Regions from separate parts of the Kitasatospora sp. MMS16-BH015 genome, predicted to be linked through region 3. Evidence: riboswitches for the same ligand, from Rfam matches in the RefSeq annotation. Region 3 holds a riboswitch; each other region holds the start of a gene.
What was found. A riboswitch is a leader RNA that binds a small molecule or an ion and turns the genes downstream of it on or off. The one in region 3 is predicted to bind cyclic di-AMP.

Region 1: another riboswitch for cyclic di-AMP. It lies ahead of CFP65_RS02905 (transglycosylase family protein); the one in region 3 lies ahead of CFP65_RS21525 (M23 family metallopeptidase).
Region 2: another riboswitch for cyclic di-AMP. It lies ahead of CFP65_RS42255 (transglycosylase family protein); the one in region 3 lies ahead of CFP65_RS21525 (M23 family metallopeptidase).

Annotation. Positions count from the first base shown of each region.
Region 1 is NZ_CP025394.1:657,527-666,856, forward strand. It holds gene CFP65_RS02890 (hypothetical protein) at 1-1,992, shown strand, start outside; gene CFP65_RS02895 (M17 family metallopeptidase) at 1,989-3,539, shown strand; gene CFP65_RS02900 (transglycosylase SLT domain-containing protein) at 3,601-4,269, shown strand; cyclic di-AMP (ydaO/yuaA leader) riboswitch at 4,415-4,561, shown strand; gene CFP65_RS02905 (transglycosylase family protein) at 4,566-5,534, shown strand; gene CFP65_RS02910 (SpoIIE family protein phosphatase) at 5,544-8,192, opposite strand; gene CFP65_RS02915 (alpha-galactosidase) at 8,391-9,330, shown strand, end outside.
Region 2 is NZ_CP025394.1:7,779,510-7,788,839, reverse strand. It holds gene CFP65_RS33460 (DUF397 domain-containing protein) at 136-372, opposite strand; gene CFP65_RS33455 (hypothetical protein) at 858-1,733, shown strand; cyclic di-AMP (ydaO/yuaA leader) riboswitch at 2,172-2,333, shown strand; gene CFP65_RS42255 (transglycosylase family protein) at 2,318-3,544, shown strand; gene CFP65_RS33445 (serine hydrolase) at 3,852-4,994, shown strand; gene CFP65_RS33440 (alpha/beta hydrolase family protein) at 5,027-6,112, shown strand; gene CFP65_RS33435 (hypothetical protein) at 6,238-6,438, shown strand; gene CFP65_RS33430 (permease) at 6,445-6,972, opposite strand; gene CFP65_RS33425 (LacI family DNA-binding transcriptional regulator) at 7,075-8,115, opposite strand; gene CFP65_RS33420 (glycoside hydrolase family 13 protein) at 8,117-9,330, opposite strand, start outside.
Region 3 is NZ_CP025394.1:4,958,848-4,968,177, reverse strand. It holds gene CFP65_RS21565 (hypothetical protein) at 1-331, shown strand, start outside; gene CFP65_RS21560 (Uma2 family endonuclease) at 372-941, shown strand; gene CFP65_RS21555 (methyltransferase) at 929-1,642, opposite strand; gene CFP65_RS21550 (HAD domain-containing protein) at 1,819-2,337, shown strand; tRNA gene CFP65_RS21545 (tRNA-Met) at 2,400-2,473, shown strand; gene CFP65_RS21540 (sensor domain-containing protein) at 2,537-3,247, opposite strand; gene CFP65_RS21535 (GNAT family N-acetyltransferase) at 3,364-4,095, opposite strand; gene CFP65_RS21530 (hypothetical protein) at 4,147-5,070, shown strand; gene CFP65_RS21525 (M23 family metallopeptidase) at 5,197-6,015, opposite strand; cyclic di-AMP (ydaO/yuaA leader) riboswitch at 6,029-6,189, opposite strand; gene CFP65_RS21520 (YiaA/YiaB family inner membrane protein) at 6,417-6,707, shown strand; gene CFP65_RS21515 (4-oxalocrotonate tautomerase family protein) at 6,717-6,923, opposite strand; gene CFP65_RS21510 (alpha/beta fold hydrolase) at 7,059-7,910, shown strand; gene CFP65_RS21505 (TetR/AcrR family transcriptional regulator) at 7,910-8,506, shown strand; gene CFP65_RS21500 (hypothetical protein) at 8,672-8,878, shown strand; gene CFP65_RS21495 (PP2C family protein-serine/threonine phosphatase) at 8,987-9,330, shown strand, end outside.

The DNA of each region.
Region 1 (9,330 bases), 4.3 Mb from region 3:
CTGGTCGAGCACCCGGCGCCCACCCTGACCCATGTGCACGCGGTGGCCGGCTGGGGCTACCTGCTGGCCCGGCACGGCGGTGACGACTCGGCCGTGCCGGAGCACCTCGACCGGGCCGCCGGGCTGCTCGCCGAGCTGGCCGACCGGCTCTCGCCCTTCGAACTCACCGTGGTCCGGGCCAGGTTGGCACTGCGCGAGGCGATGCTCGCCGAGCGCCGCCAGGACCACGCCGGGGGTGCCGAACGGCTGGCAGCCGCCTGGCAGGCCGTCTCGGCGCTCGAAGCCCCGGACGGCGACGAGGAGTTGGTACTCCTGGAGACCAGGCGGCGGCTGATCGACCGGCGGCTGGAGCTGGCGGTGCGCCTGGGCGACACCGCCACCGAACGGACCGCCCTGGCCGAGGGGGTGGCGCTCGACCCGACCTGCGTCAAGCTGCGGATGCAGTCCGCCCAGGCCCACCAGCGGGCCGGTGAGCCCGAACTCGCCCTTCGCGACTACCTGCACGCCGCCCGGCTCGGCCCCTACGGCACCGGCTTCGCCCTGCTCCGCGCGGCCGACTGCGCCGAGCAGACCGGCGAGCGGGAGTTCGCCCGGGTGCTGACCGAGCGGGCCTTCCGCGCGGCCCCGCGCGCCTCGGCCACCCGGGACGGGCTGATCGCCCGCTGCCTGGCCGAGGGCGACGAGCCGCTGGCCGAGCTGGTCCGGCTGGCCGCCGAGCGCGATCCGGAGCGCCCGTACCTCAACAACTGGCACTACCGGATGCACGCCGCCTACTTCAACCTCGGCGAATCCCACTCCCCGGGCCTGTACGCCAAGTTGCCCACCCTCGCCTTCGAGCACGCGCAGCGCGGCGAGTTCCCGGCCGTGAACTGGCAGCGCCTGATGCCGCCGGCCTTCCGCACCAACCTGATCCGCGAATCCGGCCTGACCGAATTCGCCGTGGACCACCCCGCCGAGCTCCCAGCCCGGCTGCGCACCCCGGCCTGGGACGAACTCTGTCGCTGGGTCGAGGAGTTCGAGGGCTACGACACCGAGCGCAAGCACCAGGTGGCGGTGGTGCTCTTCCGGCTCGGCTTCGCCAAGCTGGTGCTGCGGCTGCTGCCCTTCCGGCCCGCCACCGAGCTGACCACCACCGCCGAACTGCGGCTGCACCACTGGCTGGACGTGGTCCGCTGGGTCACCTCGGTGGGGCAGGGCACGGTGGTGCACCCCGCCAACTCGGCCGCGATCGCGGCGCATCCGGCCTGCTCCACCCACCTGCGGTTCGTCATCGCGGTGTTCTCGGTGATCTTCGAGGCGCGCGAGACCCGGTCGCTGGAGACCGCACTGGCCTGGCGGGAGACGGGCGAGAAGGCGATGGCCGAGCTGCTGGCCGATCCGGGCTACTCGGATTTCGAGAAGGCCATGTTGGAGAGCCGGTTCTACCGTAGCGTCAGCTACGTGCCCTTCCTCCAGCAGGACGCCGAGCGGCTCGCCGCCGACATGGACCGGGCCGAGGAGCTGGCCCGCGCGGTGCCCGCCGTCGGCGAGTACCAGGAGTTCCTGCGCCGGGAGAACCTGCGGGCCTGCGTGGAGAGCCGGTCCAAGGAGTTCTACGCCTTCGGCGCGAACGAGCGGGCGCACCGGCTGGTCGCCGAGGCGCTGGCGATCGACCCGTACGAACCGAAGACGCACATCGAGGTCGCGGAGGGCCTGATGAAGGAAGGCAACCCCGAGGAGGCGGCCCGCAGTTACCTGCGGACGGCCCGGCTCGGCCCGGTCTCCACGGCCTTCGGCTACGCGGCGGCCGGCGACTGCTTCGCCCGCGCCGGGCGCGAGTTGCTGGCCGAGGACTGCTTCTTCCAGGCCCTGCGGATCGACCCGTACGCCATCTCGGCCGCCCGGGGCTGGGCCGGCGTCGGCGCGGCGGGCGGCATGCCCGAGCTCGCCACCGCCTACCTGGCCGACCTGGAGGCCTGGGGAGCGGCCCGCCGGGCCGCGCGCACCGCATGAGCGCCCAGTGGCGGCTCGCCCCGCAGCAGCCCGCCGACGTGGACGCCGTGGTGGTGCCGGTCTTCGCCGGTGAGCTGCCCGCCGACCTGACCGCCGCCTTCCTCGCCGGCACCGGCTTCACCGGCGCCCTGGGCCAGGTGCTCCACCTCCCCGGCGAGCCGGTCCGGGTGCTCTGGGGCTGCGGCCCCCGCGCCGCCCTCGACCCCACCACCACCCGCACCGCCGCCGCCCACCTGGCCCGCGCCGTCCGCGACCACCGCCGCCTGGCCCTGCACGCCCCGGGCCCGGCCCTGCGCGAACTCGCCGAGGGCTACCTGCTCGGCGCCTACCGCTACGCCGGGCACTTCTCCACCGAGGAGGCCGTCCGCCGCACCGCCCCGGACCAGGTGATCGACCTGCTCCCGGCCGAGGCCGCCACCGAATCCGCCCACCACGCCGGGCCCACCACCGAATCCGCCCACCACGCCGGGCCCACCGCCGAAGCCGCCCACCACACCGGGTCCACCGCCGAAGCCGCCCCCGAAACCGCTCGCCACAGCGGGCCCGCCACCGAGGCGGCCCTCGCAGCCGGCCTCCGGGTCGGCGCGGCCGTCGCCCTCGCCCGGGACCTGGTCAACGAGCCCGGGGCCGAGCTGACTCCCCCGCTCTTCGCCGAGCGCGCGCTCAAGCTCGCGGCCGAGACCGGCCTGGAGTGCGAGGTCTGGGACGCCCAGCGGATCGCCCACGAGCGGCTCGGCGGGCTGCTCGGGGTGAGCCGGGGCTCGCTGGTGCCGCCCCGGCTGGTCCGGCTGCGGTACCGCCCCGCCGGCGGGTCCGAGCGGCGGATCGCGCTGGTCGGCAAGGGCGTCACCTACGACGCGGGCGGCCTGGCGCTCAAGCCGAACGCCGAACTCGCCACCATGAAGGCCGACATGGCGGGTGCGGCGGCGGTGCTGGCCGCGATGTCCGTGCTGCCGGCGCTGAGCTGCCCGGTCGCGGTGGACGGCTGGCTGCCGCTCACCGAGAACATGCCGAACGCGGACCCGATCCGGGTCGGCGACGTGCTCACCATGCGCAGCGGCACCACGGTGGAGGTCCGGCACGCCGACGCCGAGGGCCGGTTGATCATGGCGGACGCGCTGACCCTGGCCGCCGAGACCCGGCCGGACGCGATCCTCGACCTGGCCACCCTGACCGACGCCGCCGCGGTGGCCCTGGGCCGCCGGATCGCGGCGGTGATGGCCACCGACGAGGAGCTGCTGGCCCGGCTGCTGGCGGCCTCGGCCCGGGCGGGCGAGCGCTGCTGGCCGCTCCCGCTGCCACCCGACTACGGCGGGCAGCTGCACTCCCGGGTGGCCGACCTGGTCAACTACACCCTGGGCGTGCGGCACGGCACGGCGATGCTGGCCGGGCTCTTCCTCCAGCACTTCGTCCCCCCGGGCACCCCGTGGGCCCACCTGGACATCCAGGGCACGGCGCTCTCCGACGCGGACGACCCCGAGTGGGGTCTGGGCGGGACGGGGTTCGGCGTCCGCACCCTGGTGGAGCTGCTGACCGCCGGTGGCTGAGCGCTTGCTCAGCCCGTGTCGCCCATCCGGGTGAGCCGTCCTTCGCCTACCATCCCAAGACATGAGCAGGTACGGGTGGGTGGCGGCGGTCGTGGTGCTGATGGTGGGTCTGGCGGGCTGCCGGGCGGCGGACCCTTCCTCCGCCGCCGCCACTCCGCTCCCCACCACCACGAAGTCGGCCGCGCCCTCCCCGAAGCCGGCCTCGCCCTCCGCCAAGGCCACCGGGCCCACCACGGGCACCGGCTACGACCCGGCGGCCTTCGCCCCGCAGGTCCGCGCCTGGGCGGCGAAGACGGACATCAGCCCCCGGCTGCTGCTCGCGGTGCTCTACAACGAGGCGTACAAGCCGCACGATCCGGACCTGGAACGGGCCTGGCAGCGCCTCAAGCCGGATTCGGCCTTCGGGATCGCCAACATGCACCGGGCCGCCTTCGACGAGACCAAGGCCGAGCACTTCCCGAACCGGAACTGGGAGGAGCTGCCGGACGACCCGAACCTCGCGATCCAGGCCGCCGCCTGGTACCTCGCCGGGCTGGCCGACCAGCTGCCCGAGCAGCGAAGTTCTTCCTACACGAAGGAAGAACTCCTCGCCCTCGGCTACAACACCGGCCCCGGCAACATGCTCGCCTTCGCCCGCGGCGCGCACCCGGGGGCGCAGGCGCAGTCGTACCTGGACCATCTGCATGCCAACCTGCCGAAGGCCGAGCAGGCCCTCGCGAAGCAGGACTGACGACGAGGCACCCGAGACGCGTGTTGATTGTGTGATGGTCGGGTTGCCGGGTTGTTATCTGAGCGAGATCCGCTCTAGTCTCACGGCAGCCCGAACTCCACGGGCCCCGGACGCGGCCACGCCGAATCCCGCCCACCGCGCTTCCGGGACAACGACGCAGACCCCTGGGCGGGAGCGGGGGACCCACGTACCACGCCGTGCCCCACGGCTCGGGGTGAAGCCGCCCAGCGCGGCCGGGCCACTCTCCGGTCCGAACCCGACAGCTCACTTCGCAGGCGTGCGGAGAGGGACAACTGATGGTCTTCTCGGGCTCCGGACGACACCGCCGCCCCACCCAGACCGACCGCGCGGTGGCCGCCGCCTCCGTCGCCGGAGTCGGACTGGCCCTGCCGCTGCTCACCGCCGCAGGTGCGCACGCCGCGCCGGTCACCGCCTGGCAGACCGTCGCGCACTGCGCGAGCGGCGGCAACTGGGCCTCCAACGACGGCGAGGGCGGCTACGGCGGCCTCCAGATCAGCCTCAAGGACTGGAGCCGCTACGGCGGCGACCAGTACGCGGCGCAGCCCGACCACGCGACCGAGGCGCAGCAGATCGCCGTCGCCGAGCAGATCCTCACCGCCAAGGGCCCCGGCCTCTGGGACAGCTGCGGCTCCGCGCTGACCACCGCCCCGGCCACCCCCACCCCGCCGACGGCCCCGACCACCCCGGTCACGCCGACCACCCCCACGGCCCCGGCCACCGCCACCCCTGACCCGGTGGCCACCGTCCCGGGCGGCACCCCGACCACCCCCACCTCCCCGGTCACGCCGGTCACGCCGCCGACGGCGGTCACGCCTGCCGCCCCGGCGACCACGCCCACCCCGGCCCCGACCGCCACCACGCAGCCGACCACGGGCCAGCCCGCCACCGCGCAGCCGAGCACCCCGCAGCCCCCGGCCGCCCAGCCCGGCACGCCCCAGCCCACCGCCTCCCAGTCGACGGGCGACCAGCCCACCCCGGCCCCGACCGCCACCACGCAGCCGACCACCCCGACCGGCCAGACCGCCGAGGCCCCGCAGCCCGCCCCGGCCGCGCCCGCCGCCCCGGCCACGCCCGCCCCCGCCGCCCCGCAGGACTACACCGTCCTTCCCGGCGACACCCTCTCGGACATCTCGAACACCTACCACCTCGGCGGCTGGCAGCACGTCTACGACCACAACCAGACCACCGTCGGCACCGACCCGAACCTGATCCACCCCGGCCAGGTCCTCCACCTCGGCAGCTAGCGCAGCGGGCTAGTACCCCTCGGGCGGCGCGGGCTGCGCCGCCCAGATCACCTTGCCGCTCTCGGTGTACCTGGTGCCCCAGCGCTCCGAGCACTGGGCCACCAGGAAGAGCCCGCGGCCGCCCTCGTCGGTGGCCGCGGCGTACCGCAGGTGCGGCGAGGTGCCGCTGGTGTCGGAGACCTCGCAGACCAGGCCCCGGTCGTACAGCAGGCGGACCCGGATCGGTTCGGCGCCGTAGCGGATCGCGTTGGTGACCAGCTCGCTGAGAATCAGCTCGGTGGTGAAGACCAGCTCGTCCAGGCCCCAACTCTCCAGCTGCGCCGTGACGGTGGCCCGCACCCGGGAGACCGCCGCGGCCTCGGCCGGCACCGCGAACTCGACCACGTGCTCGCGCGGCAGCGCCTTGGTCCGGGCCACCAGCAGGGCCACGTCGTCGGCCGAACCGTGCGGCAGCATCGCCGCCAGCACGGCCTCGCAGGTCTCCTCCGGCTCCGGGCCGGCCTGCCGCAGTGCCTCGGCCAGCAGGTCGAGGCCGGTGTCGATGTCGCGGCTGCGGTCCTCCACCAGGCCGTCGGTGTAGAGCACCAGCCGGCTGCCCGGCTCCAGCCTGAACTCCCCGGCGGAGTACGGCATTCCGCCGACCCCGAGCGGCGGGCCGGCCGGCAGCTCGGGGTAGCTGACCGAGCCGTCGGGGGCCACCACGGCGGGCGGCGGGTGGCCGGCCCGGGCCACCGAGCAGGTCAGCGAGACCGGGTCGTAGATCGCGTAGAGGCAGCTGGCCCCGGTCACCTCCGCGACCGGTTCGCCCTCCCGCTCCTGGTCGATCATGGCCACCAACTCGTCCAGGTGGCCGAGCAGTTCGTCCGGCGGCAGGTCGAGGGTGGCGAAGTTGTGCACGGCGGTGCGCAGCCGGCCCATGGTGGCGGCGGCGTGCAGGCCATGGCCGACCACGTCGCCGACCACCAGGGCGACCCGGGTGCCGGGCAGCGGGATCACGTCGAACCAGTCGCCGCCGACGCCGGCCTGGGCGGGCAGGTAGCGGTAGGCGGCGTCCACCGCGCTCTGGCTGGGCAGGGCCCCGGGCAGCAGGCTGCGCTGGAGGGCGACGGCCATCACGTGCTCGCGGCTGTAGCGGCGGGCGTTGTCGATGCTGACGGCGGCCCGGGCGGTGAGCTCCTCGGCGAGCGAGAGGTCGTCCAGGTCGAAGGGTTCGGGCCGCTGCGAGCGCCAGAACTTGACCAGGCCCAGCTGCACGCCCCGGGCCAGGATCGGCACCCGGACCACCGAGTGGATGCCGTGTTCGAGCACCCGCCGGGCCCGGGGCGGATCCTGGGTCTGCCAGGCGGTGGCCGAGGCGAGATCGCGCTCCAGGCCGGCCTGCCCGGTGCCCAGGTTCCAGGCCTGCGGGGTGGCCGGGTGGACGGTGATCCGCTCGCCGACGGGGTAGAGCGGCATCTCCTCGGCGATGCCGCTCTTGGCGACCCGCCGCATCGGGGTGTCCGGGCCGGGCCGGGGCTCCTCGCCGCGCAGCACCGGTTCGGCCAGGTCCACGGTGACGTGGTCGGCGAAGGCGGGCACGGCCACCTCGGCCAGCTCCTCGGCCGTCCGGGTGACGTCCAGGGTGGTGCCGATGGCCAGGCTGGCCTCGTAGAGCAGGGTGAGGCGGCGGCGGGCGGCCTCGGCCTCGGCCGTGAGCACGTGCAGTTCGGTCGCGTCGCGCAGGGTGGCCACGGTGCCGGGCGGGCCGCCGGCCCGGTCGGTGGGGCGGGTGCTGACCACCAGCCGCCGGGCCCCGGCCGAGAGCACCTCGTCGCTCACCGCCCGCCCGGAGGCGAGCAGCTCGGCGGCCGGCCCGTCCAGGCCGAGCTCGGCCACCGGTCTCCCCTCGGCGTCGGGCGGCAGGTCGAGCAGCCGCCGGGCCTCGTCGTTGGCGAGCAGCAGGGTGGCGTCGGCGCGCAGGATCACCACGCCCTCCCGGACGGCGTGCAGCACGGCGTCGTGGTGCTCGTACATCCGGGTCATCTCGGCCGGGCCGAGCCCGTGGGTCTGCCGCAGCAGCCGGCGGCTGGCCAGCGCGGTGCCGACGGTGGCCAGCCCGAGCGCGACGGCCGCCGCGCCGAGCAGCAGCGGCAGCTGGCGCTGGACCACCCCGCTGACCTTGCTGATGGTGATCCCGGCCGAGACGGCGCCGACCACCGTGCCGTTCGCGTCGTGCACGGGCACCACGGCCTGCACCAGGGGGCCGATCGTGCCGTTGATCTGCTCGGTGACCACCTGCCCCTGCAGGGCGGGCTGGTAGGTGCCGACGAACTTCTTGCCGATCCGGTCGACCAGCGGGTGGGTGTACCGGATGCCGTCGGTGCCCAGCACCACCACGAAGTCGACCCCGGAGTCCTTCCGGGCCGCCTCGGCGCTCGGCTGGAGCAGGGCCGTCGGGTCCGGGGAGCGCAGCGCGGCGGCGATGCCGGGCGAGTCGGCGAAGGTCTGGGCGACGGCGACCGACCGGTTGCGGGCCTCCGTGGTGCTGTCCCGCCGGGACTGGATCACCAGCGCGAGCACGGCGGCGAGCACCAGCAGCAGCACCACGACGACCTGGAGGGCGAACACCTGCGCGGCGACGCTGCGGGAGGCGGACGGCCGTGCCGTCGTACGGGCCATGCGCCCATCGTCCCCCGGGTGACCCCGAGGTGGCCAGTGGGTGTATAAGAAGCCTCCCCGATCTTCCCGGGATGCCTCCCCGATCCCCGTGATCACTCTTGACATAACTCAACAGAAACAAATAATTCTCAACACGGCGAGGCCGGGCAAACCCTCCTCACTCGGCGCCGGCCCGCCCTACGGAAGGCTTCCCCCCACATGGCTCAGTCCCTGCGTCGCGTCACCGTGGCCGCGGCCGGCTCACTGCTGCTCGCGCTCGCCCCGCTCACCGCCACCACCGCCCACGCGGCCACCCCGCCGCTGGCCAACGGCAAGGCCCTCACCCCGCCGATGGGCTGGAACTCCTGGAACAGCCTCGGCACCGGCGTCACCCAGCAGCAGGTCAAGGACACCATCGACTACATGGTGGCCAACGGCCTGGTCGCGGCCGGCTACGACACCGTGACCATCGACGACGGCTGGTCGCTCGGCCACCGCTCCGGCCAGACCACCGACCTGGTCAAGAACTCCTACGGCGCGATGCAGCTCTACGACGCGGGCGGCCACCCGGTCGGCGGCCTGGACGGCACCGGCAACGACCCCACCACCGGCCACCTGGTGCCCGACCCGCGCAACTTCCCGAACCAGCTGGTCAACGGCCAGCCGGTGAACGGCATCCAGTACCTGAGCTGGTACGCGCACGGCAAGGGCATGAAGTTCGGCCTGTACGGGACCGACACCTACACCACCTGCCAGGGCCACCCGGGCAGCCTGGGCCACGAGGCCACCGACGCGGACGACTTCGTCAGCTGGGGCGTCGACTTCGTGAAGTACGACGACTGCCCGTACGGCGGCACCATCACCGGCCCGGACGGGCACGACTACGGCACCCAGGGCGAGGGGCGGGAGCTCACCCGCTCGATGTACGCCCGGGTGCAGGACTTCCAGCGCCAGCTGGACGCCGCCTCGGCCCGCCAGGGCAAGGGCAAGGTGACCATGAGCGTCTCCGCCCAGCCCGTGCACACCGGCGTCCCGTACCTGCTGGCCGCCGACGACCCGGCCCGCTCCGACTCGGTGGTCCAGGCCGCCGGCACCGCCCGGTACAACGCCCCCGGCTACGCGCCCACCGGCGTCTGGTGCGGCCAGGTGGCCAACCTCT
Region 2 (9,330 bases), 2.8 Mb from region 3:
CCGCAGTTGACGGTACGGGGCGCCGCGCCCCTCTCGCGCACGCGCCCTCGAGCAGGACCGGGAAACGCGGAGGCCGCCGCAGGTCCCATGACCCACGGCGGCCCCGGCGGAGCGCCGCAGCGCTCCGAGCCTCCGTCAGAACGCCAGGTGGTCGAACTCCCCGTCCTTGGCCCCCAGCAGCAGCGCCTCGATCTCGGCGCGGGTGTAGATGAGGGCCGGGCCCTCGGGGAAACGCGAATTGCGCATCGCCACGGAGCCCCCCGGGAGCGCGGCGAACTCGACGCAGTTGCCCTGCGAGTTGCTGTGGCTGCTCTTCTGCCAGACCACGCCCTCCAGGCTCGCAGCCGCCATGCCGTTGTACGTGTTCTGCATCGTCATTCTCCCGACCTGACTGCGACCTGACTGGGATTCGCCTTACTTGACGTGATGATAGCCCGAATGCACGTGCATCAGCACGGGCAATTGCGCGTGCATAAGCCAGCGTCACTGGACGGTTTTCCTGCCCCTCCGGGCACAGTTGACGGCTCGTAAGCGGACATAGCCGGGCGAAGAGAACTGGTTCGATGACGCCCCGTACAGGAGGCGCGGCGCGGCGTTGATCTTCGACCGGGCGGGCCGACTCACGGTCCGTCACTTCGCACCCCTCCTGTGACCGAGGTCACGCGGAACGGAGGCTTCAACTTGACGGAGATCGGGCACAGCTGGGCGGTTTCGGTGAAGAGATCGCACGTCAGCGGCCATTCGCGGGCGGTTTGGTGGTGAATGTCCGCTTTCCCCGGCCCGTCCCGTGGATCCGGACGGGCCGGGGGCGGGAGCCGACTGCAGGCCTGTCGGCGTAATGTCCTACGATCTCCGCCATGAGCACCGCAGCGATCCCGGGCGCACCACTGCCCGTCCGTACGCCAGGCTCCCGTGCGCGGGGGCGCCACCGTCGTCCCGAGCGCCCGGAGGTCCCCGCCGGCGCACCGGCTCTGGTGCTGGCCGTGCCGGCCACGGCCGGGCCCGAGGCCCGCCCCGTCGTCGAGGAGCTGCTCTCCGTCGTGCGCGGCGAGCAGCCGGGCATCGAGGCCACCGCCGCCTACCTGGACGGCTCCCCCGCGGAGGAGGGCGCCGCCACCGTCGCCGGGCTGCTGGCCGCGGCCGCCGAGGCGGGGCTGCCCGCCCCCGTGCTGGTGCCGCTGCTGGCCGGCCCGCACGAGTACCTCGTCGAGCTGCACAAGCTGGCCGCCGAGCACGGGGCCACCGTGACCGACACGCTCGGCCCGCACCCGCTGCTGGCCGAGGCCGTGCACGTCCGCCTCTCCGAGGCCGGGCTGGCCCGGGCCGACCGCGCCCGCCTGTTCGCCATCACCACCGCCGCCGACGGCGTCGTCCTCACCACGGTGGGCGGCGAGGAGGCGGCCGCTGCGGCCGGCATCACCGGCGTCCTGCTGGCCGCGCGGCTCGCCGTGCCGGTGGTGGCCGCCGCGCTCGACGTGCCCGGCTCGGTCGCCGCCGCCGTCGAGCACCTCCGGGCCACCGGCTCCCAGCGCCCGGCCCTGGCCCCGCTGGTGATCGGCCCCGAGGCCGACCCCGAGCTGCTGGCCACCGCCGCCGAGGAGACGGGCTGCCCCGGCGCCGCCCCGATCGGCGCCTACCAGACCGTCGGCCAGCTGATCGCCTCCACCTACCTGGCCGCCCTCCCCACCCCTCCCCCGGCCGAAGAGGCCGCCGAGGAAGCCCCCACCGCCTGACGCGCCACCCCGAAGGGCCCCGGACACCCGTCCGGGGCCCTTCTCCGTGCCCGGGAGCCACCCGGCCCTCGGACCCGGCCCTCGGACCCGGCCCCGGGAGGCCCTTCGACCCCGTCGACGGCGGGACCTTCGACCCTGGCGGCCGGTCTTTGCCGGTGGTTTACCCGTTCGAGACCTTGGCGGGCGGGGGCGGAATCGGCGTCAGATCCCGGGGCTGAACGGATGCCAGCTTTCCGCTGCGGCACGGGTTTTGACGGTGTGCGAGCGATCGAACCTGACGTGTCGGAAATTCGATGCAGGTAAACGACTTGAAGATGATCTGTGATGGCGATCACAGTGTTTGCAGATTCAACTTAAGTCTGCTTAATGTCCTCCCGTTCGTGGTCACACGGACCCAGCTCATCCGGGACGCCGAGTCCTGCCGCCGGGCGAGCTGGAAACGCGAAAACGCACCACGGCAGGGGCGGGGGAACCAGGTAAGTCGCCCGGCAGCGGTCCTCGGACCGCGACCGGGCTTGGGGTGAAGCCGTGCAGCCGCACGGCCGGGCAACTCCAGCCCGAATCCGACAGCTCACCTCGCAGGCGTGGGAGAGGAACGCTTCTTCATGCTGCCCATCAACGCGACCAAGCGTGCCCGCCGCCTCATCGCCGCCACCGGCGTCGTCGGCCTCGGCCTGACCATCCCGTGCCTGACCGCCGGTGCCGCCTCGGCCGCCTCGGTCTCCACCTGGGACAAGGTCGCCCAGTGCGAGAGCAGCGGCGACTGGTCGATCAACACCGGCAACGGCTTCTACGGCGGCCTCCAGTTCACCTCCTCCACCTGGGCCGCGTACGGCGGTCACGACTACGCCGCGCAGGCCAACCAGGCCACCAAGGACCAGCAGATCTCGGTCGCCGAGAAGGTGCTCGCCGACCAGGGCCCCGGCGCCTGGCCGGTCTGCTCCATCCAGGGCGGTCTGACCCGTGGCGGCGAGACCCCGCAGGTCGACACCTCCGCCAAGTCGAGCGCGCCGGCCGCCAAGGCCGACAGCAGCAGCTCCGACTCGGCCGCGCAGTCGGCCCCCACCGCGCAGTCCGGCTCCAAGTGGGGCCACCGCGGCCAGGGCGACTGGGGCCAGAAGCCGGCCGCCGCTCCCGCCGCCGCCGGCAGCTACACCGTGGTCGAGGGCGACTGGCTCTCCACCATCGCCCAGAAGAACAACGTCCAGGGCGGCTGGCAGAAGCTGTACGACCTGAACAAGTCCGTCCTCACCGAGGGCCCGGACACCATCTACCCCGGCCAGCACCTGAGCCTCGGCTCCGCCGTCGCCACCCCGCAGCAGGCCCCGGCCCAGGCCGCCCCGCAGCAGCAGGACGCGCCCAAGGCCACCACCCGCACCACCTCGGCCAAGCGCTCCACCCCGCAGGCCCAGGCCCCGGCCAAGGCGCAGACCCAGGCCCCGGCCGCCACCGGCAGCATGGCCGCCGCGATCTCCTTCGCCGAGTCCAAGCTGGGCCAGGCCTACGTCTACGGCGGCACCAGCGACGGTGGCTGGGACTGCTCCGGCCTGACCCAGGCCGCGTTCCGCCAGGCCGGCATCTCCCTGCCGCGCGTGGCCGCCGACCAGGCCGACGCCACCACCCGCGTCTCCCTGGACAACCTGCAGCCGGGCGACCTGCTCTTCTGGTCGAACAACGGCAGCAACTCGGGCGTCTACCACGTCGCCCTGTACGTCGGTGACGGCAAGTACGTCGAGGCCGCCAACCCGCGGGCCGGCGTGAAGACCGAGACCGTCGCCAACTGGGCGCCGGACTTCGCCGGTCGCATCTGACCGCAGCAGTAGCGCACCAATAGCGCACCAGGGCCCGCCCCCTCCCCAGGGGGTGGGCCCTTGCGCATGGATCGACCAATTCCTCGGCCGTGGCCGCGGTACCGGCCGTGGGCGGCCACCACGCGGCGCCCGCCCACTGCCGGTACCGCGGCCACGGCCGGTCTGACCAGCCATGACGTGACCGGCAACGGATTGCCGGTCGTCTGTCCTGCCGCCCGCCCCCTCTCCGGGCCAGCATGGGTTCCGCCGATCCACGGCACCTGTGATGTCATGCCCATGTTTGACGATCGTCCGAGGGGACAACTCGATGAAGCCGAACCGCACCACGCTGGCCGCCGCGGCCCTGGCCGCGCTCGCCGCCCTGGCCACCACGGCGCCGGCCCGGGCCGACGTGCCGAGCGCCCAGGCACTGCTCCAGGCCGGCGCCCGCCAGGGCGTGGCCGACGGCTACCCGGCCGTGGTCGGCCTGGTCCGCAGCGGCGACGCCGTGCAGTACGTCGCCGCCGGGGTGAAGGACCGCGCCACCCGTACGCCCGCCGACCCGAAGGCCCAGTACCGGATCGGCAGCAGCACCAAGGCCTTCACCTCCACCGTGCTGCTCCAGCTGGAGGCCGAGGGCCGCCTCTCGATCGACGACACCGTCGCCAAGTGGCTGCCCGGCGCGGTCAGCGCCAACGGCTACGACGGCTCGAAGATCACCATCCGTCAGCTGCTCAACCACACCTCGGGGCTGCCGGATTACGCGGCCGACGCCGCCTTCGCGTTCAACTACGGCGCCGACCTGCAGCCCGACCAGGCCTTCGCCCCGCAGGCGCTGGTAAACCTGGCGCTGCGTCAGCACGCGCCCGCCTCGGCCCCCGGCCAGACCTGGGGCTACGCCAACACCAACTACGTGCTGGCCGGCATGGTGATCACCGCGGTGACCGGCAACAGCCCGGCGGCCGAGATCCAGCAGCGGATCATCACCCCGCTGGGGCTCACCGACACCACCTTCCCGACCAGCGACCCGAGCCTGCACGGCAACTACCTGCACGGCTACGAGTACCCGCTCGGGTCCTCCTTGGTGATCCTCGACGTCACCGTCTCCAACGTGCAGACCTTCGGCGCGGCCGGGGCCATGGTCTCCACCCTGGACGACATGGCCGCCTTCAGCCGGGCGCTGGTGACCGGCAAGCTGCTGCCGCCCGCCCAGCAGACCGAGCTCACGACCACCGTGCCGAGCAGCCTCGGGGGCTACGGCCTCGGGGTCATCCACAAGCAGCTGCCCTGCGGGCAGTGGGCCTGGAGCCACGGCGGCGACGTGCTCGGCTACGACAGCGACTGGCTGAGCAGCGAGGACGGCACCAGGCAGGTCCTCCGCGCGAACACCGAGTACCACCTGGTGGGCGGCCCCACCAGGGGCCAGCAGGACACCGGGCGGGCGACCTCCGCCGCCTTCTGCGCGCTCTGACCCACCCTCAGCCACCGCGAAAGGACCGCACGATGGCCACCACCCGACCCACCCGGCGCCACCTGGGCACCGCCTTGGCCGCCGCCGCGCTGACCGCCTCCGCCCTGCTCGGCGCCGCCCCCGCCCACGCGGACGGCGCCCCCACCGCACCCGTGCTGACCGACGGCTTCGGCCTGACCCAGGTCGGCACTCCCGAGGTGCACTCGCCCACCGACTTCACCGTCACGGTGAGCACCCCGCAGCTGGCCGGCCTCCACAGGATCCGGATCTACCTGCCCGCCGGCTACGCGGCCGACCCCGCCAAGCGCTGGCCGGTGGCGTACTTCCTGCACGGCGGGCCCGGCAACCAGGACGACTCGGCCGCCGTGCCCGCCCTGCACGACGACTCGATGATCACCGTGGCCCCGGACGGCGGCCTCAAGGGCTGGTACGCCGACTGGGTCATGCAGAACACCGTGGTCGGCGCCGCGAACTGGCGGACCTTCCACCTCGACCAGGTGGTCCCGTTCATCGACGCCAACCTGCGCACCCTCCCCGACCGCGGCCACCGGGCCGTGATCGGCCTCTCGATGGGCGGCTACGGCGCGCTGCGCTACGCCGAGAACCGGCCCGACCTGTTCGGGCACACCGTCGCCCTCTCCGGCGCCTTCGACTTCGGCCTCCCGGCGATCCGGGCCGCGGTGCTGGCCTCCGAACTCAACGTGACCGGCGGGCTCTGCGCGATCAGTGGCGCCGGCGTGCCCACCGGTCGGTGCGCCGACTACGGCCCGGTGGTCGACAGCGACGCGGTCTTCGGCTCGCCGTACCCGGTCTTCGGCGCCGACCACGTCTGGAACGAGGTCGACCCCGCCGCCCCGGCGAACCTGGCCAAGCTCGCCCACACCCACGTCACCCTCTACACCGGCAACAACGACGTCTTCGAGCACTTCACCGAGATCGCCGCGAACAACGTGAAGAGCCGCCTCGACCGGCTCGGCATCCCGAGCCGGTACGTCGACTACGGCAACGGCGCCTCGCTCTCGCCCACCTGCGCCGGCACCCACAGCTACACCTGCTTCGCCCCCGCCATCGCCGACTACATCCCGCACCTGAAGGCCGCCTTCACCGCCGCGGGCTGACCTGCCCGCGCAGCGGTGCCGCCGACACACGGGGGTCGGCGGCACCGCCCTGCACCGGGGGTGGGCCCTTGTGGCGTTCCCGGCCACCGGGGCATGCTGATGCCCACCGATCCCAGGGGGAAGCCATGGCCAAGGTGACCGTCTCGCTCGACGCCGACCTGGCGATCGACCTCATGCTGCTCTCCGGCACGAAGAGCCCGCAGGACGCCGTCGAGCTGCTGGTCCACGACTACCTGGCCCGCGGCCGCCGCACCGAGGCCCGCACCGCCGAGGCCCAGCAGAACCGCGCACCGGTCGACCGCCGACGGCTCGACCCCGAGGGCTAGCCCCACTCACTCGGCACGCTCCTTCGCCGGCCGGGCGTTGCGGCGGCGGGTGAAGAAGAGGAAGCCGACGAAGGCGACCACGGCGACGATCACGCCGGCCAGGGTGGCGCCGCGGAACCAGGGGGCGTTGACGTCCATCACCCGCTGGCCGGCGTGGGCGCCGCTGCCGCGGCCGACCACCACGCCCAGGGTCCACAGGTTCGGCAGGGCGAGCAGCACGGCCAGGGCCAGCCAGGCGAGGGTGACCTTCCAGGGCCGGCGGCGGTAGAGGCCGACCCAGGCCGCCATCAGCGGCAGCAGGGTGCAGCTGACGCCCAGGCAGAGGCCGAGCACCAGGCCGGTGCTGAGCCGCCCGTCCACGGCGTCGCCGACCCGCTGCGACCACCAGCGCGGGATGGTGGCGGCCAGGACGAAGTACGCGACCACCACGACCACCAGCAGGCCGCCGCCCAGCAGCACCCGCTTGCGCCAGTCCCGGTGCGCCACCGGCTGTGCGGCCGGGGCCCCTGCTTCGTCCGTCCCTGTCGACTCCATGATCCGATAGTCGCCCCGTGCATGGGCCGGGCGGCCCGGACACGCCGAACGGGGCGCCGTCCGGGGGAACACCCCGCACGACGCCCCGCCACGGAGCACGACCTACTTCGCGGCCCCCGTCGAACCGCGCATCACCAGCTCGGGCTGGAACATGAACTCCGCCCGCTGCCCGGGGTTGCCGCCGACCTCCTCCAGGAGGGCGTCCACAGCGGCCGTGGCCATCGCCTCGACCGGCTGGCGGATGGTGGTCAGCGGCGGCTCCGTGAACGCTATCAACGGCGAGTCGTCGAAGCCGACCACCGAGACGTCCTGCGGCACCGAGAGCCCGCGCTGGCGGACGGCCCGGATCGCGCCGAGCGCCATCAGGTCGGAGCCGCAGACGATCGCCGTGCAGCCCTTGTCCAGCAGGGCGCCGGCGGCCGCGTGGCCGCCCTCCACGCTGAACAGGGTGTGGTGCACGAGCGCCTCGGCCTCCTCGGGGGTCTTGTGCAGCACCTCCCGCAGGGCGGCCGTGAAGCCCTCGATCTTGCGCAGCACCGGCACGTACCGGCGCTGGCCGACGGCCAGGCCGATCTGCTCGTGGCCGAGCTCGTGCAGGTGCTGCACGGCCATCCACATCGCCGAGCGGTCGTCCGGGGAGATGAACGGCGCCGAGATCTTCTCGCTGTAGCCGTTGATCAGCACGAACGGCACCTGGCGGCCGGTCAGCTTGGCGTAGCGGTCGTGGTCGGCGGTGGTGTCCGCGTGCAGGCCGGAGACGAAGACGATGCCCGCCACGCCCCGGTCGACCAGCATCTCCACCAGTTCGTCCTCGGTGGAGCCGCCCGGGGTCTGGGTGCAGAGCACGGGCGTGTAGCCGTGCCGGCTCAGCCCCTGCTCGATCACCTGGGCCAGGGCGGGGAAGATGGGGTTGCTCAGCTCCGGGGTGATCAGGCCGATCAGCCCGGCGCTGCGCTGCCGCAGCCGGGTGGGGCGCTCGTAACCGAGCACGTCGAGCGCCGCCAGCACGGACTGCCGTGTGGTGGCGGAGACGCCTGCCTTGCCGTTGAGGACGCGGCTGACGGTCGCTTCGCTGACCCCCGCCTGCGCCGCGATGTCCGAGAGTCGCGCCGTAGTCACGATCCCAGAGCCTATTGCACCCATGTCAGACCGCCCACCAGCTGGTGCAGTCCGGCGCGAGAACGGTCTCGCCGCCGTCCACCACCGGCTCGTCCCCGGAGGCCAGCAGCACTCGGCCGGGGGCGGCCACCCGGACCGGCTCGGCGCCGGTGTTGGCATAGCAGACGAAGGAGCCTTCGGCGCTCTCGCGGCGGAAGGCGAGCACGCCCTCGGGGGCGTCCAGCCAGGTCACCCCGGTGCCGCCACCGAGCGCGGGGTGCTCGCGGCGCACGGCCAGCGCGCTGCGGTAGAGCTCCAGGGTGGAGGTCGGGTCGCCGGTCTGGCTCTCCACGCTCAGCGCCGCCCACTCGGCCGGCTGCGGCAGCCAGGACGGGCCGCCGGCCACCGGGCCGAAGCCGTACGGGGCCTCGGTGCCGGACCACGGCAGCGGGACGCGGCAGCCGTCGCGGAAGCCGTCCTGGCCGCTGGCGCGGAAGAAGGACGGGTCCTGGCGGACCTCGTCGGGCAGGTCGGTGACGTCGGGCAGGCCCAGCTCCTCGCCCTGGTAGAGGTAGGCCGAGCCGGGCAGGGCCAGCATCAGCAGGGTGGCCGCCCGGGCCCGGCGCAGACCCAGCTCGCGGTCGCCCGCCGTCCGGATCTGGGTGCCGCCGGGCGGGTTGGCGAAGCGGGTGGCGTGCCGGGTGACGTCGTGGTTGGAGAGCACCCAGGTGGTGGGCGCGTCGACCGGCCGCATCGAGTCCAGCGAGAGGTCGATCACCTCGCGCAGCGCCCCGGCCTCCCAGTGAGTGCCCAGGTACTGGAAGTTGAAGGCCTGGTGCAGCTCGTCGGGGCGCACGTAGTTGGCCGTGCGCTGCACGGTGGGCGTCCACGCCTCGGCCACGCCGATCCGCTGGCCCGGGTACTCGTCCAGGATCTTCCGCCAGCTGCGGTAGATCTCGTGCACGCCGTCCTGGTCGAAGAAGGGCATCACGTCGTTGCCGAGCAGCTTGAGCTGCTCGGAGCCGCCGATGTCGGGCAGGCCGGGGGCCTTGACCATGCCGTGCGCGACGTCGATCCGGAAGCCGTCCACGCCCATGTCCAGCCAGAACCGCAGGATCGAGCGGAACTCGTCGGCCACGGCCGGGCTGTCCCAGTTGAAGTCCGGCTGCTCGGGGGCGAACAGGTGCAGGTACCACTCGCCCGGGGTGCCGTCGGGGTTGTGCGAACGCGTCCAGGCCGGGCCGCCGAAGATGGACTCCC
Region 3 (9,330 bases):
CCTGCTCAAGGGCCGCCCCGACCCGGCGGCGGTGCCGCTGGTCCTGGACGTCCTGAAGAACCCCCTCTCCTCCTTCGAACTCCTCCAGGCCCTCCAGGCCGCCCGGGCCGCCCTCGACGCCGACCTCACCGCCGGCCAGCGCGCCGAGATCCTCGCGGCCGTCACCGCGAAGGCGGCCAACTCCCGTGCCATCCCCCCGCGTTCACGCCGCCGCGCGGTGGTGGAGGACATCCTCGGGCACGTACAGCTCCCCCAGCAGGCCACCGCCGCCAACGCCCCGGACAACAGCCCGTCGGCGGGGGTGACGCCCGCCCCGCCGACCGAGGTGTGAGCCACGGCGTGGCGCGGGGCTTGGATGGGAGGATGTCCCCATGGCCGAGTTCCGTGTTCCCGAACGCCACGCGCAGCTGCTGGAGTATGCACAGAGCCTGACGCCCCCAGCCGGGTGGAAGGTCGAGATCTCCGGTGACGAGATCATCATGATGGCCGGACCCTCGGTGATCCATCAACGGAACCTCTTGGTGGTCCGGGAGCAGTTCGACGCTCACCGGCCGGCCGGACTGATGCCCAGCGAGAACACCGACCTGGCGTCACCCAACGTCGGCAAGCTACGGAACCCGGACCTGACGTACATCCCGCTGTCGGTCGTGGAACTCGGCGGCAACGAGGTGCCGGCCGGGCTCGCCGCCATCGCCGTCGAGATCGTCTCGGTGTCCAATCCGGAGAACGACTTGGTCGGCAAGGTCCGCGACTACCCGTTGATGGACATCCCGCTCTATCTGCTGATCGACCCGCGGGACGGGCGGATCACCCTGTTCTCCGAGCCTGCCGGCGGGTCCTACCGGCTCCAGTGGAACGGCGCCTTCGGGGACACCGTGCCCGTCCCGGATCCGTTCGGTTTCGAGCTGGCGACCGGCGGGCTGATCCGCTACCCGAGCTGACCGGCCAGGCGGCCGGGCCGACCGTCTCGGTGGCCGAGCAGCAGGACGGTGCGGCCGCGGGTGGCGTCGCCCGGGCGGGGGAGGGTGAGCAGGCGGCTGCTGACGCCGTGGTGGCGGAGGGCCGCGCGGAGTTCGGGGAGGTGGGGGCAGCGGCGGCCGGTGCCGTCGTGGAGGGGGTAGACGCGGACTTCGCCGGTGGGGGTGGTGACGCGGGTCAGTTCGAGCAGGGCGGCCAGTTGGGCGGCGGGCGGGAAGAGCTCGGGGTAGGCGAAGAGCAGGTACGAGCTGAGGGTGAGGGCGAAGGAGCCGTCGGCGAAGGGCAAGTGGGGTAGGGCGGCGGCGACGTACCGGGAGGGGTCGTCGGTGGCGTCGGCCTCGAAGAGGCGGCGGGCGCGGTCCCAGCCGCGTAGGTAGCGGGCGGGCTGGACGTGGCGCGTCGGCGGGTAGAGCTGCGGGCTGGCCGTCATCGCGGCGGCCATCGCGGCGCGGCCGGCCCGGGCGCGGGCCGCGAGGGTGGCGATCGGGGCCGCGTACGCCGGATCGGTGGCCACCACCTCGACCCCGAGCGCGCGGGCTTCGGCCGCGAGGCCGGCCGCGCCGCCGGGGCAGTCGAGTATCCGGCCGGGGACGGCGCGGAGCCGGCGGCGGGTGAGGCCGAACAGCTCGCAGTACTCGTCCAGCGGACGCGAGGTGACCAGCACGAAGACCCCTTCGACCTGCGACGACCCGGTGGCCTCATCGCAACACGCCCCACCACCCCCCGCACCCGGAGCCCACCGGCCGGGCGGGCGCCACCGGGCGGTCGGGGGGCACGGTGGCAGGCGGCGGCGAGCGGGAAGGGGAACGCGGCGAGGCGGCGGCGGACTACCGTGCCGGAGTGACCGGAGCCTTCGACCCGCTGCTGTTCCTCGATGTCGACGGGGTGCTCATCCCGTTCGGTGGGGCCGCGTCGTCCTACCCGGCCTTCCCGCCGGAGCCTGGCCCGGATGCCCTCGGGGTGAACCCGCTGCTGACCCGGATCGACCCCGGGCAGGGGGCCCGGCTGGCGGAGCTGCACGGTGAGCTGGTCTGGGCGACGACCTGGCTGGGCGAGGCGAACGAGTGGGTGGCGCCTCGACTGGGGCTGCCGCCGGCCGAGGTGCTGGACTGGCCGGAGCCCTCCGAGTCGGAGGAGCTGGACGAACGGCGGGGGCTGCACTGGAAGACCCGGGCGATCGTGGCCCGGGCGGCCGGGCGGCCGTTCGTCTGGGTGGACGACGAGATCGGTGCGGCGGACCGGGCCTGGGTGGCGGCGCACCACGAGGGGCCGGCCCTGCTGTACCGGGTGGACCCCCGGATCGGGCTGGTGGCGGCGGACTACCCGGCCCTCGACGAGTGGCTGCGGCGACCGCGCTGAGCGGGCCCTCGGGAAATGGATTTCGCGATGTGGGGGGTTGTCGCATAGGGTGATCTCACCGACGCGGGGTGGAGCAGCTCGGTAGCTCGCTGGGCTCATAACCCAGAGGTCGCAGGTTCAAATCCTGTCCCCGCTACTCAGTAGCACCGAAAGGCCCGGCAGATTCTTCTGCCGGGCCTTTCGGCTTCTCCGGGAGGCCCTAGAGGGCGCCGAGGAGGAGGCGGACGGCCAGGCGGTGGACGCTGGTCAGGGCGCGGAGCAGGAGCGGGGAGAGGAAGACCATGAGCAGGCCGAGGGCGGAGAAGCCGGCTATCTGCCAGGGGGAGCTCAGGTAGTAGCGGTGGACGCCGGTCTCGTTGCTGAAGTCGAAGAGCTGGAGGCCGGGCCAGGGGGTGAAGCGGGCGATCGCCCAGTGGTAGGCCGGGTAGAGGGCGGCGGCCCAGCCGACCGAGAGGAAGACCACCGAGGTGACGAAGGAGAAGACCGCCCAGGGGAAGACCACCAGCTGGTAGGTGACGGCGCGCCAACCGGGGCCGTCGGCCAGGCGGGCGGTGACGGCGCCCCAGAAGCCGGGGCGGCGGGGCCGGACCGGGGCCGGGGCGGGGACCTCCATGTCGAGCAGGGTGCGGGCGCGCAGGCGCTCGACCGCGCCGAAGCCGCGGGCGCTCGCCAGCAGCAGGCCGAGCACCGGGAGGCCCAGCACGGTGACCAGCAGGCCCGCGCCGACCGAGAGCAGGGTGACCGCCGCGACGAAGGCCGCCGTCGCTATCGGGAAGGCGGTGAGCAGGTAGCCCAGCTCCCGGTACGTCGCCCCCGCGAACGGGGCGTGCAGGAAGGACGGGGCGGGCTTCCGCCGGTAGGGGTACGCGCTGGTGTCGTAGAGCGTCGTACTCGGCTGCATGGTGCTCATCCTGGGCCCCCTGGGCTGCTGGCTCGTGTCCTCGTCCTCGCTACGACCACCACGATGCCGCGCCGACCCCCCTCGGCACATTGCAGCCCACTACCGAATCCGGGGTGGGGTTCTCCCTACCCCCGAGCGGGTGGCTGCTCCCCGGTGCGCCAGGCACCGGCCTGCCACTCGTCCTCCAGCAGGGAGTACTGGAACGCGTCGTGCCAGCGGCCGCCGAGGTGGAGGTCGTGCCGGATCCGGCCCTCCAGCTGGAAGCCGGCCCGGGTGAGGACGCGGGAGGAGGCGGTGTTGTCCGGGTCGACCCGGGCCCAGAGGCGGTGCAGGCCGAGCGGGCCGAAGGCGAAGTCGCAGGCCAGGGCGGTGATCTCGCCGGCGTAGCCGCGCCCCCAGGTGTCGCGGCGCAGCGCGTAGCCGAGGAAGGCGGCCCGGTCGCCCTCCAGACCGAGGGCGAGGTTGCCGATCGGTACCGCGTACTCGGGCTCGCCCTCGGCCAGCAGGGTGACGGCGAGGCGGTAGACCGTGCGGGGTTCGGCCTCGGCCTCGTCCAGGTAGAGGGAGATCTGGTCGGCGCAGGTCTCGCGGTCGCGCGGCTCGAAGGGGAGGTAGCGGGCCGTCTCCGGATCGCCGAAGACGGCGTGCAGGGCGTCCACGTCCTCGGGCGTGTGGTGGAACTCGCGGATCGCCAACCGGGGCCCGGTGAGCCGCACCGGCGTGAGCGGGACGGCCGGAGCGGCCGGAGCGGGCTCAGGAAGCGGAGCGGGCTCAAGGAGCGGACCGGGCTCAGGGAGCGGAGCGGGCTCGGCCGGGGCGGGGTGCGGGGGCTGCGCCGGGGTGGGTTCGGGCTGCATGGCTCCCGACGATACCGCCGAGTGGTGGGCCCAGCGGCTACCGTACCGAGGGTGAACGTCGAAGACCTCCAGCTCACCCCGCACCCCCGCACCGCCGATCTACTGGCCTGGGCCGCCGAAGCCGGCCTGCCGCCCGTACCGGAGGAGGCCGTCCGGACGGTGCTGACCCTGCTGGAGTTCGGTGATGCCCAGCTGCACGACGGCTTCCCCGAGCTGACCTCGCCGGTGGTGGAGCAGCTGCTGTACGAGCGGATGTACCTGTACGTGCAGCCGGCCGAGCAGCCGGAGGCGTACGGGGCGGCGGTGCGGCTGCTGATCGACCACCAGCGGGCGGCCCGGCGGCTCAACGCGAAGCGGTGGGAGCGGCTGCACGAGGAGGCCGAATGGCAGGGCGAGCTGCTCTGCGGGCTGCTGCGGCAGCCGCACCTGGTGACCTGGCCCCGGCTCTACACCCTGCTGCTGCGGGCGGACGGGGTGGACACCGCCGATCCGGCCGCCGTGCGGGCCTGGCTGGACGCCTTCCGGGAGCTGCCCGAGACGGAGCGGCTGGCCGCGTTCGGGGCGCTGGAGGAGGGCGGCGGGCCGGACGGGCTCGGTGTGCTGGACTGGGTCGGCGGGGACGGCGGCTGGGGGCCGACCCGGGTGATCTCGGTGGGCATGGCCACCGACGGCGCGCGGGCGCTGCTGGAGCAGTGGCTGATGCGGCGCAGCTACCGCAACCTGGCCGGGCTGAACGCGCTCGGCCTGCCGATGCCGGACGAACTGTCCGGGGACTACGCCGAGTTCGAGGCGGCGGTGGTGCGGGAGGCGCTGCGGCTGTGCGGCGAGTGGACGGTGCCGGGGCTGCCCGAGCTGCTGCTGGAGTACCCCGAACTGGCCCCCGAGCCGGGCCCGGAGGAGATCGACGCGTACCTGGCCGCGCAGGAGGCGGCGGAGCAGGAGCAGGAGCAGGAGCAGGAGCAGGAGACGGAGTAGTCGGAGGGGGCGAGCGGTGAGCCGGGTGGGGCGTCAAGGAGTGCACGCCCCTTCGGATGCCCTCGCAGTTCCCCGAGCCCCTGGGGTCGGGCTCGGGGTCGGGCCCCTGGGGTCGGGCCCCTGGAGTCAGGGCTGGAGGCCGCGGGCGTGGAGCCAGGGCAGCGGGTCGATCGGGGCACCGGCGGCCGGACGGACCTCCAGGTGGAGGTGGGGGCCGGTGACATTGCCGGTGGCGCCGACCCGGCCGAGCTGGGTGCCCGGGGTGACGGGGCCGGCGGTGGTGGTGATGGCGGAGAGGTGGCAGTACCAGAGCTCGGTGCCGTCGGGGAGGGTCAGGACGACCCGGTAGCCGTAGGCGCCGGCCCAGCCCGCCGAGGTGACGGTGCCCGCGGCGACGGCCACGGCCGGGGTGCCGGTCGGGGCGGCGAAGTCGAGGCCGGTGTGCAGGTGCGACCAGTAGGAACCGGCCTGACCGTAGTGGGCGGTGAGGGTGTAGCCGGCGACCGGGAGGGTCACGGCGGTGCGCTCGGTCTCGGCCCGGGCCTCGGCCTGCTGGGCGGCCCGCTTGGCCTCGGCCTCCTGGGCGGCAACCACCCGGGCGGTCTCCTCCGCGGCGGTGCGCTGGCCGTCGGCCTGCTGCTGGATCCGGGCGGCGAGGGCCAGGCCCGGGTCGGCCGAGAGGGTGAGCTCGGTGGAGTCCTCGGTGGCCGCGTCGGGGGTGGTCACCGGGGCGGCGGGGAGCGGCGCGGCGGCGGCCGGGCCGGCCGCGGCGAAACCGGTGGCGCCGAGCGAGGCGGCCATCGCGGTGACGCCGAGCAGCGGGCCGCCGGTACGGGCCTGGCGGGGCATCCGATGCCTGGCCACCTCGTCTCCGAGGGGCGGCAGCACGGTGGGGCCGTCCAGCAGCTGGGTGGCCGGGCCTGCGGGGGAGTGCGTCGACGCCAAGGGAGGCGCGCTCCTTTCCTTCCTTCGCGCCTACCGGGTTAGCTGACGGGTTCGGAGCAGGAAGGTCTCCTACGGCCGGGCGGGGGCCCGGCTGATTCACCCCAGTGGAACGTGGTTCCCCGGCTCCCGGGCCCACCGGTGAGGGCGGGCCCATGGATTAGGCGACGGCGCACGGTGCCGTTTCGGGTACGGCGTTGCCGACCGCGCTGCGTTATCAAACGTTAATCCGAGTGGCCCCTGATTCCAAGCCGCTCGGCATCTCGGTCCAGACCTGTGGACGATGTCAGGTCCGATCCGGGTGCATACGTGGTGATTTGAGACGGTCGACCGGCAACTCCCGGGCGCTGCGGTTGAGTACGCGTACTCATGTGCCGAGTACGGGAGTTGGCGACCCTGGAGTCATGAACACACCAGTGCCCGGCCGGACCACCAACGCCTACTACATCCAGGCGATCCTCTCCTTCGGGCTCGCCTCGGCGGCCCTGGCGATCGGGATCGCCTACCTGCCCGTCAGCGCCTGGGTGCGGGGCTTCCTCGCCGTCGGCCTGCTCTACGAGATCACCTCGGCCTTCACGCTGGCCAAGGTGATCCGCGACCGCCAGGAGGACGGCGCGATCGTCACCCGGGTCGACCAGGCCAGGCTCGACAAGCTGCTCGCCGAGCACGACCCGTTCCGGGTGGACGCCCCGTGAGCACCGCCCCTACTGCTGCGCCTCCGCGGCCCGCTTGGCCGCGTAGGTGACACCGCCCGAGGACCAGTGGGTGGCCGGGATCTCCTCGATGGCCACCCAGATGTTCTCCGGCGAGACCCCGGTGATCCGGGCGTAGGCGGCGGTGAGTTCGCGGGTGATCTCCGCGTTCTGCTCGTCGGTCCGGCCGGAGAGCTGCTTGACGTTGATGAACGGCATCGGGTGGCCCCTCTGGTGCAGATGGTTCAGGTGGTGCGGGTGCGCCGACCGTATCCCAGTCGCTTGACGGCTAAGGCTATTAGCCTTAGCTTTATGGCTACAGGGAACAACGCACCGATCCCGAGGGGGAGCACCATGAACGCCACCGCCACCACCGCCACCCGGTACCTGGAGCTGCCCGGCGGGCGGATCGCCTTCGACGACGAGGGCACCGGCAGCGCCGTCCTGCTGCTGCCGGGCATGCTCGACTCCCGGCACGCCTACCGGCACCTGCGGCCGCTGCTGCTGGCCGCCGGGCACCGGGTGGTCGCCATGGACCTGCGCGGGTTCGGCGAGTCCTCGATCGAGTGGGCGGACTACTCCCCCGCCGCGATCGCCGAGGACGCGCTCGCCCTGCTGAGCCACCTCGGGATCGAGCGGGCCACCCTGGTCGGCAGCTCCTACACCGCCGCCTCGGTGGTCAAGGCCGCCGGGCTGGCGCCCGAGCGGGTGGCCGGCATCGCGCTGATCGACGGCTTCATCGAGAACCTGTCGCCGAACGCCCTCCAGCGCGGGATGGTCAAGGCGCTCGGCCACGCGGTGCTCCGCTTCCCGAGCCTCTGGGGCCTCTACCTGCGCAAGACCGCCTTCGGCCAGGCCAAGCCCGCCGACCTGGACGCCTACGCGGCCGGCCTGGTGGCCAGCCTGCGCACCCCCGGCCGGGCCACCGCCACCCGGGGCTACGTGTTCGGCGACTCCGCGCCGGTCGGCTGGAGCGCGGCCGTCGAGTGCCCGGCCCTGGTGGTCATGGGCGAGCAGGACCCCGACTTCCCCTCCCCCGCCGCCGTCGCCCAGCGGCAGGCCGAGGCGCTGAACGCCCGCCAGGTGCTGATCCCCGGTGCCGGCCACTACCCGATGGCCGAGGACCCGCAGGCCACCGCCGCCGCGCTGCTGCCCTTCCTGGCCGAGGTGGCCGCCGCCGAGGCCGCAGCCGTGAAGGCCGCCTGATGCCGCGCGCCGGACTCACCCCGCAGGCCGTGGTCGACCACGCGATCGACCTGGTCGACGTCCAGGGCGCCGAGGCCCTGACCCTGGCCGCCGTGGCCGCCAAGGCCGGGGTCGCCACCCCTTCGCTGTACAAGCACGTACCGGGCGGCCTGCCCGAGCTGCGCCGCCTGGTCGCCGTCCGGGTCACCACCGAACTGGCCACCGCCCTCGGCGAGGCCGTGCTCGGCCGCAGCCGGGACGTGGCGGTGGCCGCCCTGCTCGACGCCTACCTCGACTACGCCGAGCGCCACCCGTACCGGTACGGCGCGCTGCCGCAGGCCCCGCAGGACGACGCCGAGCTCCGCGAGGCCGCCGCCCGGCTGGTCGGCGTGATCATCGCGGTGCTGCGCGGCTACGGCCTGGCCGGCGAGGAGGCGGTGCACGCCGCCCGGACGGTCCGCTCGGTGGCGCACGGCTTCGCGGCCCTGACGGCCGGTGGGGCCTTCCAGCTGGCGGCGGACCTCGCGGTGACCCGGGAGCGGCTGACCCGGGTGCTGACGGAGGGTCTGCGGAGCTGGCCACCGGCCGAAGCCCCAGCCCCGGCCGAGGCGCACTGAGGATCCGTTCGCGGGGGAACTGATGGTGATTCGGCCGGTATGGACTGGTACGGATTCGCGCGGTTTCCTTTACCAATTCGTCGCCGGACACCCGGGAGACTGTGCGGAGCCTGGGTAGCCATATGGTTCGGGGCAAGAGCGGATCACTCCAAGGATGTGGGCACCATGACGCAGACCGCGCAGACCACCACGGCCCTCGTCCCCGGCCAGCGCACGGCCTCGCCGGTGCCCGCGGCACTCGTCCCGGCGGCCGGTGGCGACGGGGTGGGCAGCGCGGTGCGGCGGGCGGTCGAGATAGCCCGTTCGGTCTGGCGGCTGCGGCCGGTGGCGGCCGCTCCCGTGCAGGCGTACGGGGAGTGCGACGGCCAGTAGGGCCGGTGCCGGCACTGGCGCCGGTGCCTCGCTTCCGCAGGGCGCGGGGTGATTCGGGATAGATTGAGCGGATTGTCCCGATGAGACCGAGCGCTGGCGGAGGTTGCGGTGCCCGCAGTCACGACGGTGGCTCGGCAGGTGCGGGAGGGGTTGCGGCGGGGGTCGCTCGGCCGGTGGCTGAGCCGACTGCTCGACGGGGAGACCCGGGCCGAACGCGAGGCCGTCGGTGTGCTCACGGCCGTGGCCGGCCTGCTGACCTGGCTGGCGATCCGCTGGCCCGACTACTGCCCGCCCTCGATGCTGGTCTTCCCGCTGATCTGCGGGGGCTTCGTGCTGCACACCCGGCGGCAGCTCGCGCTGCTCGTACCGGTGACGGTCGGGCTGATGCTGGACATCTTCCTGCGCACCCCGTACGGGCTGCGGCCCGGCTCCGCCGCCGTGGTCATCGCCAC